3 regions of the Salinispora sp. H7-4 genome follow, and region 2 is predicted to be linked to each of the others. Evidence: riboswitches for the same ligand, from Rfam matches in the RefSeq annotation. Region 2 holds a riboswitch; each other region holds the start of a gene.

Region 1 (3,230 bases), on a different contig from region 2:
GGTCGTGGTAGATGGCGATCGGGTTCTCCCCGAAGCCGCGGGGCGGCTGGATCAGCAGGACCACGTTGCCGAACCGCAGGCCGGCCAGGACGAGGCCACCGCCGTCGGTGTACAGCTCGCCCGGCGGCTCCCCCCAGTGGCGGACCATGTCTGCGCGCAGTTGCGCCGGCACCTGGTCGAACCACCGCCGGTACGTCTCCTGCGGTACCCGTGCGCTGGCGGTGGCGAGCTGCTCGGGGGTGAGCCACTCGACGTCGTGGCCGCCGGCGGCGATGAGGGCGTGGATGAGGGCGTCCCCGTCGTCCGGTAGGGGCGCCGCGCCGAGGTCGTAGCCGGCGGCGGCGAGCGCGGCGAGCAGCCGCACCGCGCTGGCCGGGGTGTCCAGGCCGACGGCGTTGCCGACCCGGGAGTGCTTCGTCGGGTACGAGCTGAGCACCACCGCCACCCGCTTGCCGGCGTTCGGCAGGTGCCACAGCCGGGCGTGCCGGACGGCGATTCCGGCCACCCGGGCGGCGCGCTCCGGGTCCGGCGCGTAGACCGACAGCCCGTCCGCGTCGAGCTGTTTGAACGAGAACGGCACGGTGACGATCCGCCCGTCGAACTCCGGGATCGCCACCTGCATCGCCGCGTCCAACGGGGACAACCCGGCGTCGCTGTCGGCCCACTGCTCCCGCGTGCTGGTGAGACAGAGCGCCTGGATGACCGGCAGGTCGAGGGCGGCCAGCGCGCCCACGTCCCAGGCGTCCTCGTCGCCACCGCCGGCCGCGTCGGTGGCCACGGTGCCCCCGGCGGCGAGTACGGTGACCAGCAGCGCGTCGCAGCGGGCGAAGAGTTCCAGTGGGCCCGCGCCGGCGGTCAGCCCGCGCAGCGAGCCGCAGAAGATCGGCGCCGCGTTTCCTCCCGCGGCCTCCACGGCGTCGGCGAGCGTGTCCACGAAGGCGGTGTTGCCGGCGAGCGCGTGCGCCCGGTAGAAGACGATTCCGACGGTCGGCCGGTCCGGGCTGGTCGACCGGGCACCGTGCATCCCGTACGCCGGGGTCGGTGCGGGGGGCGCGAACCCCGCGCCGGTGAGCAGCACCGTGTCGGAGAGGAACCGGGCCAGCTGCGCCAGGTTCTCCGGTCCCCCTTCGACCAGGTAGGACAGGGCCTGGGTGGTGACACCGGCGGGCACGGTGGAGGCGGCGGTCAGCTCGGCGTCGGGGACGCTCTCCCCGCCCAGCACCACCGTCGGCACGTTCGCGGCGAGGACCGCGGCCAGTCCGTCCGGCCATGCGGCCCGACCGCCGAGCAGGCGTACGACGGCCAGGTCCACGCCGTCGAGCAGTTCCGGGACGCCGTCGACGGCCACGCGGTTCGGGTTGGCCAGGCGATAGTCGGCCCCGCTGGCCCGCGCGGCGAGCAGGTCGGTGTCGGCGGTGGAGAGCAGCAGAATGCGCACAGCAAACTCCGGAGAGTGACGCCCACGTTGTGGCGCGGGCGATCAGTGAAGCGGGAGGTGATTCGGCTTCGCGGGCACCGTCTCGGGCCACCCGACCGGGCGGGCCGACCGGGCGCGCGTCAGGCGGCGATCAACCGCGGGCAGCAGGGCCGAGAACGGCGGCCCCCCCGCACGGCAGCAGGGACGTTCTCGGCGGCGGGACCCGTCGCGGCGGCGAAACCAATCGCGGCAGCGGGACCAATCGCGGCGGGGTCGGGCCGCGGACCGGTGGCGGGCATACCGCCGCCGGCCAGACTGATGCGACAACTGTCGATGGATGGGACGCTACACGTCATCGGGTCCTCCTCGGGTATCCACGCCCTGGGGTGCACCGACGGCCGAAGTATCCTGGCTCCCGGATCGACGCTCACCCCCGGCCTTCCAACCGCGCGACGCACGGTCGTGGCTCCACAAGGGGGATCACTCCCCGGTGACAGTGGCGGGACCGCGCCGGATTCACACCGGCTTCCTTCACTGCCGTCCGGCCGCGAACTCTGCCACACCAATACGTCCCGGTCAACGAAACGAGGGCAGAGCAGCGGTCGACCAGTCCCGGAGCCGCCGCCCCGGGGGTGTCCCTAATGGGTTTGTCAACGCGCATCGAGGGCTTTGGCCCAGACGATGATGTGGTCGATGGCGTCACGGGTCAGGCCAATCGTTGGGTCGGGGGTGATCAGCAGGGTGGGGCTGGTGCGGGTCGCGGCCCAGGTGTGGGCTTGGGGTGTGTGGAGGTCGTCGATCCATGCCGCGGGCCGTTGCTGGGCGTAGGCGGCGATGAGCGGGATTTTGTCGCTGGGGTGGAACGGTGCGGCTGGCATGGTGATCACGGGCAGGGAGGTGATGTGCAGTAGCGGTGCGAGGAGCTGGTTGGCTTCGTCGTTCCAGGCCGTGGCCCAGGCGACGTCCAGGACGGTGCTCGCTTCGGTGATCCAGGCGCCATGTGCGGAGTTGACACGGACGGGTTCCTCGTCGGGGAACAGGTGGTGCTCGGTGTAGCCGGCCGGTGGTTGAACAGTTCCGTAGGGATTGAGGACACCGTCGACGTCGAGCAGGAGCAGGGGCCGGGTCATCTGCGGATTTTGCCTGATGTGGTCAGCCGGGGGTGACCGCGACGATTGGTCTTGGCTGGTAGGGAATCTTGTCGCGGAGCATGGCGAACAGGACGTTGCAGCGGCGTCGGGCGAGGCAGATGAGGGCGGCGTCGTGGCGTTTGCCTTCGGCGCGTTTGCGGTCGTAGTAGGCGCGGCTGACGGGGTCGGTGAGGGCTGCGAACGCGGCGAGGAAGAACGCTCGTTTGAGGTTTTGTTGCCGCCTCGCGGTGGGTGCTCGCCGCGGATGCTGCTGCCGGATCGTCATACCGGGCCGGGTGACCGAGGGCCCCCGGGTGGGGACGATCAAAAAGGTAACGGTCACGGCGGCTACCGGAGGCGCCGCTCCGGGTGGGCCCGGTTCCAGGCGCGCATCCGCTCCGGATAGCCCATCTTGGCTGCCTCGTACAGCGGCAGGGCCAGCCGGCGGGCGAGTGACGCGGCAACCCGCGGCGACCCGGTACGGCGGCGGATCCACTCGCCGTCGTGCGCGATCGCCACCACCGTCGTGTCCGTCGCCGTCGTCTCCGGCTCCAGGTAGAACTCGACCCCGGTCCGGCTGGCGACGAACTGCTCCAGCGCCACCAGGTCCGCGCGGGTGCCCTCCCGGTCGAGCTTCGTCGGCACCCCGTCAGACTCCCAGGTACGCGACCGCTTCCGACTGA
Region 2 (3,230 bases):
GTCGCCGACCGAGAGGACGTCCAGTTCCCGCCGGTGCAGCAGGACCACCACGGCGGTCAGCAGGAAGTACGGCAGGACCAGCCGTACGTCGTGCCAGCCGGCGGTGGCGAGCCGCCCGAGCAGCCAGGCATAGACCTGTTGGATGCTGTCCGAGTTGCGTTGCAGCAGGTACGTCTGTCCGGCGGAGAGGAAGGCGGAGACCGCCACCCCGGCCAGGATCAGGGTCGCCGGTGATCGGCTTCGGCCGCCGGCGGAGCCGAGCAGGTAGGTCAGCGTGACCGCGCCGATCGCGCCGACGAAGGCGGCCAGCGGGATGGTGACCGGCAGCCCGGTGACCGCCCCGCCGACCCCGCCTGCGGTGATCACCACGGTGACCGCGAACCCGGCGCCGGCCGCGACCCCGAGCAGGTACGGGTCGGCCAGCGGGTTGCGGAACACGCCCTGGTAGGCGCCGCCGGCCAGGGCGAGCAATCCGCCGACGAGCAGGCCGAGTACGGCCCGGGGCAGGCGCAGCTCGGTGATGATGGCGACCTCCCGCTCGGTGAGCCCGCTGTCGAGGCCGACCCCGGGGAGGAGGTTCAGCAGCTCGACCGCGACGCTGCCGGGTGGCAGGCTGACCGGGCCGAGGGAGACGCCCGCCACCAGGGCGGCCAGCACCGCGGCCAGCCCGGCGACGAGCCAGCGGGGCCGCAGTCCGGCGGGCCGAGCCGCGGCTGACCGCCCCGCCGGCCCGCCGGTGGGGCGGTCGGCGGGGCGCTGGGTTACCACCTGCCGCATGGGGAGGCCTCTGCTATCGCCACCAGCCCAGCGTCACGCGGGGACCTTGGCGGTCGCCTCGATGATCGTGCGGAGCAGGTCGACGACGCGCGGGCCCCACCGGGAGGCGATGTCGTCGTCGAGCGCGACGACCTGGCCCTCCTGTACGGCGGTGATCGTCGACCAGCCGGGTCGGTCCTGGACCGACGCGACGCTCTGCTGGCAGCACTTGGTGTCGGCGAGGAAGATGAAGTCCGGGTTGGCCTGGACGATGACCTCCTCGGAGAGCTGCGGGTAGCCGCCACTCGCGCCGTCCGCGTCGGCCGGGTCGGCGATGTTCTCGAGCCCGGCGAGCGCGTAGAGCGAGCCGATGAAGGTCTTGCTGGTGGCGGTGTACAGCTCGGGGGCGAGCTCGTGGAAGTAGGTGAGCTTCTCCGCCCGCTCGGGCAGGTCCGCGACCAACTCCGCGATGTCGTCCTGCATCTGGCTGACCACGTCGGCGGCCTCGCCGGGATGCCCGGTCAACGCGCCGACCTCGGTGAACTGCCGATAGGTGTCGTCCAGCGTGACCGCAGCCGGGGTGAGGAAGACCGGGATCTTCAGCGTGGTGAGCTGGTCCACGATCTTGTTCTGGTCGCTGGCGAGCAGCACCAGGTCGGGGTTGTGGGCGGCGATCGCCTCGGCGTTCGGCTGGAAGCCGGAGAGGTCGGTCCGCGGTGCCTCCGCCGGGTGGTTGGAGTTGTCGTCGACCGCGACGACCTGCGGCCCCGCCCCGATCGCGAAGAGCATCTCGGTGGCGGTCGGCGACAGCGAGATGATCTTCTCCGGCTGCTCTTCCAGCGTCAGCGAGCCAACCGTTACCGGGAAGGTCGCGGCGCTGGACGCGCCGTTGTCGGCGGGGGAGTCGGTGGTCTTCTCGGCGCAGCCGCCGAGCGCGAGCGCGGCCACCGCGAGAGCCGCGGTGAGGAACCGGGGGGTACGTCTGGACATCGGGCCTCCTGTCGGTCGAGGAGTTGCTGCTTCGCCGACAGGGACCGAGGCGCCCGTCCACGAGGCGCCCTTCCTCGAGAGCGCATATCGCGACCGACCGCAGGCGACCTGACTCGTCCCCGGGATGACCCGGGGCATCACAGTTGCGGGACAGTGCCGGTTTCTCACCGGCTTCGCTGCGGGATGGTCGGTAGCACCGTAACGCACGGTCGGGCCGGCGCCCGGAGGGCCGCAGACGTGTGACGAGGTGGGGTGGGGGCCCCGCGGGACAGGGCCCCCACCCGGATTCAGGAAACGGTGATGGTGACGTTGTCGACGGCAGCCTCGACGAGGCTCCCGCCGGCGGCGTCCGCCGCCGCCACCTGGATCTGGATCGACTGGCCGGCGTACGGCGTCAGGTCGAGGTTGGCCACCGACCAGGAGGCGCTGCGGTTGGTCGCCGCCCCGGCCTGGTTGAGCAGGGTGGTGGTGCCGCCGCTGTGCACGACGCTGACTCGGAAGTAGTCGGCCGAGGAGGCGTTCGAGTAGTGCGCCAGGTACCAGGCCAACGAGAGCGTCAGCGTGCCGCTCGAGGGCAGGGCCACCGCCGGGGAGCGGGCGCTGGTCACGCCGCCGTCGATGTCGTGGGTGCCCACCGAGGAGCCGGCGAGCCGGCCGGTGACCAGGTCGTTACCGCCCGCGTACGGGGTGAGCTGCTTGGCGCCGGAGTAGCTGGTCGCCTGGGCGGCACCCCGCTCCCACTGGCCGGTGGTGGCGGTGTCGGTGCCGTTGGGGTTGATCGTCCAGCCGGTCGCGGTCTCGAAGGTGTCCGCCCAGACCGTCTCCCCGCCGCCGCCACCGCCGCAGTACTGGTCCTCCTTGCCGATCGCCCGGTACGGGCAGTCGGCGTACTCGGAGAGGAGCAGCACGGCTTCGCGGTTGCGGGCGGTCTCCGCCGGGATGACCTCGTCGGGTGGGTAGAAGCCGCCGCCCGCGGCGGAGCCGGGGTACAGCTCGAAGGTGTACGCCCAGATCCCGTGCGCCCCCCACATCCAGTCGATGCTGCTGCCGTCGGTGATGTAGAGGTCACTGGACTGCTGCGGGGTGTAGCCGTTGGTGGCCGCCATCTCCCCGCCGATGGTGGCGAAGGTGTTGTACTGGTCGGCCGTCATTCCCGGGGCGGTGTTGCTGTACGTATAGCCGAACGGCCAGAGCACCAGCTCGGAGTAGGTGTGGAAGTCGATGTTGGCCTTGATCTGCTGGACTCCGCCCACGACCCGGCTGTCCACGAAGTCGCGCACCGCATCGGTCTCCGGGGCGGAGAAGGGCGACGGGCCCCGGTAGGTGCTCGACGAGGTGGAGCCGGAGGAGCCGCCGCAGCAGCCCCAGAGGTAGTCCCAGTTGCGGTTCAGGTCGGTGCCGACCCAGGACGAGCCGCTGTTCGGCTGCCGATTCTTGCGCCACGACCGGTACGAGCCGGTGGCGATGTCGTACTCGCTGCCGTC
Region 3 (3,230 bases), on a different contig from region 2:
GTCAACCTACCCGAGGCGGTGGCGAACCTGACCGACCGGGCCTTCATGATCGTGATCCAGGACTTCCAGGACCCGTACACCCTCAATGTGCGGCAGCTGATGAAGTGTTGCGTCGAGGAGATCACCCCGGACGGCAGACTGATCCCGTTCTGCGCCTACAACTCGGTCGGCTACCGGGAACAGGTCCGCGAGCAGATGTCCGGGGTGCCGGTCGCCGACGTGGTGCCCAACGCACTCGCGCTGCGTTCGATGATCACCGACTCCCCGTACGGGTCGAAGGTCGCCCAGCGTTCCGACGGCGTCGCCGCCGAGCGGCGGGTGGCACCGGACGCCACCAACGTCGGGCGGCGGATCCGGTGACGGGGAGTGAGCCCGCAGCGGACCCGAAGGGCTGCTGCGCCGCGGTCTACGGTTCGGACCTGGTCGCCCTGCTCCTCGGCGAGGCATACCATCCCGGTGGTTCGTCGCTGACCCGCCGACTCGCCACCCGACTGGCCTTGACCGGCGGTGAACGCGTGCTCGATGTGGCGAGCGGACGGGGTACCAGCGCGCTGCTGCTGGCGTCCGAGTACGGCTGCACGGTGACCGGTGTGGACCTCGCCGGTCCCAACGTCGCGGCGGCCACCCGGGTGGCCCGGTCCGTTGGCCTCACCGACCAGGTGCGGTTTCGGCGGGGAGACGCCGAGCGGCTGGCTGTCGACTCGCACTCGGTTGAGGTGGTGGTCTGCGAATGCGCCTTCTGCACCTTCCCCGAAAAGCCCACCGCAGCGGGGGAACTGGCCCGGGTGCTGGTCCCGGGCGGGCAACTCGGGCTGGCCGATGTTGTCGCCGTCCCCGACCGGCTGCCCCCCGAACTGACCGGGTTGGGAGCGTGGATCGCCTGCGTTGCCGATGCGCGTCCCCTCGATGAGTACGTCGCCCTGCTGGCCGGCGCGGGGTTGACGACAACCCACACCGAACGGCACGACTCCGCGGTGACCACGATGATCGACCAGATCGAGGCGCGCCTGACCGTGCTGCGGATGACCGCCGCGGATCAGGCGGCGGCGCTCGGCCTGGACTTCGACCGGGCCCCGACGGTCTTGGCCGCGGCCCGGGCCGCGGTCACCGATGGTGTGCTCGGCTACGCCCTCCTGACGGCCAGGAAACCGGGAACCGGCCTGTGCTGAAGCTCTCGGCTCGTGGCGCAGCGTGGCGTTCGGTTCGCCGCAGCCGGCGGAGGCGGGTAGCGATTGGCGTGAATCGACAGCTTGCCGTCTGGGCGGGTGCCCGATAGCCTCTCGCCGTCAAGGTGCACGGGAAGCCGGTGGAAGACCGGCGCGGCCCTCGCCACTGTGACCGGGTAGTGATCTCTGACTGTGCCACTGGGCCCAACCAGGCCTGGGAAGGCTGGAGTGAACGTCGATCCGGAAGCCAGGAGACCGGCCTTGACACGGATCTCATCCACGAGGTGCTGGAAGGGAAGGTCATTCGATGCATATCGCCGAGGGGTATCTCCCTCCGGAACAGGCGGCGGCGTGGTTCGTCGTGTCCGCGCCATTCGTCGTACACGGGAGCCGGGCCCTGGTCCGGCAGGTCCGTGCAGATCCAGACTCGAAACTGCTGCTCGGCGCGGCCGGTGCCTTCACCTTCGCGCTGTCCGCATTGAAGATCCCGTCGGTGACCGGGTCGAGTTCCCACCCGACCGGCACCGGGCTGGGGGCGGTGCTGTTCCGACCGCCGGTGATGAGTGTGCTGGGCGGCATCGTGCTGCTGTTCCAGGCGCTGCTGCTGGCCCACGGCGGGCTGAGCACGCTGGGCGCGAACATCTTCTCGATGGCGATCGTCGGCCCGTGGGTGGCGTATGGGAGCTACACCATGGTCCGTCGTGCTGGCGGTGGACTGGGCCCGGCGGTGTTCGCCGCTGCGGCCCTGGGCAGCCTGGCGACGTACGGTGTCACCGTCGCCCAGCTGGCCCTGGCGTTCCCCGACCCGGTCGCCGGCGTCGGCGGTGCGCTGGCGAAGTTCGGCGGGATCTTCGCCGTGACCCAGATTCCACTGGCGATCAGCGAGGGACTGCTGACCGTTCTGGTGGTCCGCCTGCTGAGTCGGACCAGCGGGGATGACCTGCGTCGGCTCGGCCTGCTGCGCCCGGCGGCGGAGGTACGGGCATGAGGCGCTTCTCCTGGGTCAACCTGCTGTTGCTGCTCGCGGTGCTGCTCCTGGCGGTGGTGCCGCTGGCGTTCGGCCTCGGGTCGGGGGAGGAACCCTTCTCCGGCGCGGACGCCCTCGCCGAACAGGCCATCGTCGACGATCATCCGGACTACCAGCCGTGGTTCTCGCCGATCTACGAGCCGCCGTCGGCCGAGCTGGAGTCGGCGTTCTTCGCCCTCCAGGCTGCGCTCGGCGCCGGCCTGCTCGGCTACTACTTCGGTGTTGCCCGGACCCGGCAGCGGCAGCGCGACGCTGTCGATCGGCAGCGCGGTTAGCGTGTTCGCCCTCGACATCGCGGCGCACACCGGTCCCTGGCGAGGTCGGCACCCCGCCGAGAAGGCGCTGCTCGCGCTCGGGCTGCTGGTCTGTGCGGTGGCCCTGCCCACCTGGCCCGCCGCGTTCCTGTCCGGTGGTGCGGCGGCGGTGCTGCTGGCCGCCGCACGGGTGCCACTGGTCGTGGTGCTGCGGGCGGCCCGGGTGCCGCTGCTCTTCGTGGCCACGTCGACCGTCCCGTTGCTCGTGTCGATGCCGGCTCCGGCCCGACTGGCCATCGACCCCGCCGGCGTGCCGCTGGCGGTACAGACCGCGGGCCGGTCCGTGGCGGCGTTGACCTGCCTGCTGCTGTTCACCGCCACCACACCGTTGTCGGATGTCCTGCCACGACTGCACCGGCTGGGGATCCCCCCGGCGGTCACCGAGGTTGCCGCGCTGACGTACCGGATGCTCTTCCTGCTGGTGGAGAGCGTGCATGCGGTCCGACAGGCGCAGGCGGCCCGGCTTGGCTTCCGTACCTGGCGGACCGCCTACCGGTCGCTGGCCGGACAGGCGGGGGCGGTGTTCGTCCGGGCGTTGCACCGAGCGCGGCGGCTGGAGGAGGGACTGGCGGTGCGGGGCTACACCGGTTCACTCGCCGTGCAGGTGGCGGCCCACCGGGTATCGGTGCCGTTCGTCGCGGCGACCACGGCGTTGCTCGGCGCGATTGTCATGGTCAGCACCGGATTGGTGTCCCCTTGGTGAACGCCTCGCTGCTGGAGTTC

What was found. Region 2 has a riboswitch for cobalamin ahead of H0524_RS23960 (ABC transporter substrate-binding protein). Riboswitches for the same ligand answer to the same signal wherever they lie in the genome.
Region 1: another riboswitch for cobalamin. It lies ahead of cobN (cobaltochelatase subunit CobN); the one in region 2 lies ahead of H0524_RS23960 (ABC transporter substrate-binding protein).
Region 3: another riboswitch for cobalamin. It lies ahead of H0524_RS05770 (energy-coupling factor ABC transporter permease); the one in region 2 lies ahead of H0524_RS23960 (ABC transporter substrate-binding protein).

What each region holds. Positions count from the first base shown of each region.
Region 1 is NZ_JABZED010000004.1:56,751-59,980, forward strand. It holds gene cobN (cobaltochelatase subunit CobN) at 1-1,438, opposite strand, end outside; cobalamin riboswitch at 1,819-1,949, opposite strand; gene H0524_RS05450 (HAD domain-containing protein) at 2,068-2,547, opposite strand; partial or broken gene H0524_RS05455 (IS110 family transposase) at 2,570-2,829, opposite strand; gene H0524_RS05460 (hypothetical protein) at 2,896-3,230, opposite strand, start outside.
Region 2 is NZ_JABZED010000076.1:7,005-10,234, forward strand. It holds gene H0524_RS23955 (iron ABC transporter permease) at 1-777, opposite strand, end outside; gene H0524_RS23960 (ABC transporter substrate-binding protein) at 811-1,746, opposite strand; cobalamin riboswitch at 1,827-1,972, opposite strand; gene H0524_RS23965 (M14 family metallopeptidase) at 2,034-3,230, opposite strand, start outside.
Region 3 is NZ_JABZED010000004.1:121,219-124,448, reverse strand. It holds gene H0524_RS05780 (radical SAM protein) at 1-360, shown strand, start outside; gene H0524_RS05775 (class I SAM-dependent methyltransferase) at 357-1,169, shown strand; cobalamin riboswitch at 1,273-1,445, shown strand; gene H0524_RS05770 (energy-coupling factor ABC transporter permease) at 1,474-2,154, shown strand; gene H0524_RS05765 (energy-coupling factor ABC transporter substrate-binding protein) at 2,151-2,468, shown strand; gene cbiQ (cobalt ECF transporter T component CbiQ) at 2,470-3,210, shown strand; gene H0524_RS05755 (energy-coupling factor ABC transporter ATP-binding protein) at 3,207-3,230, shown strand, end outside.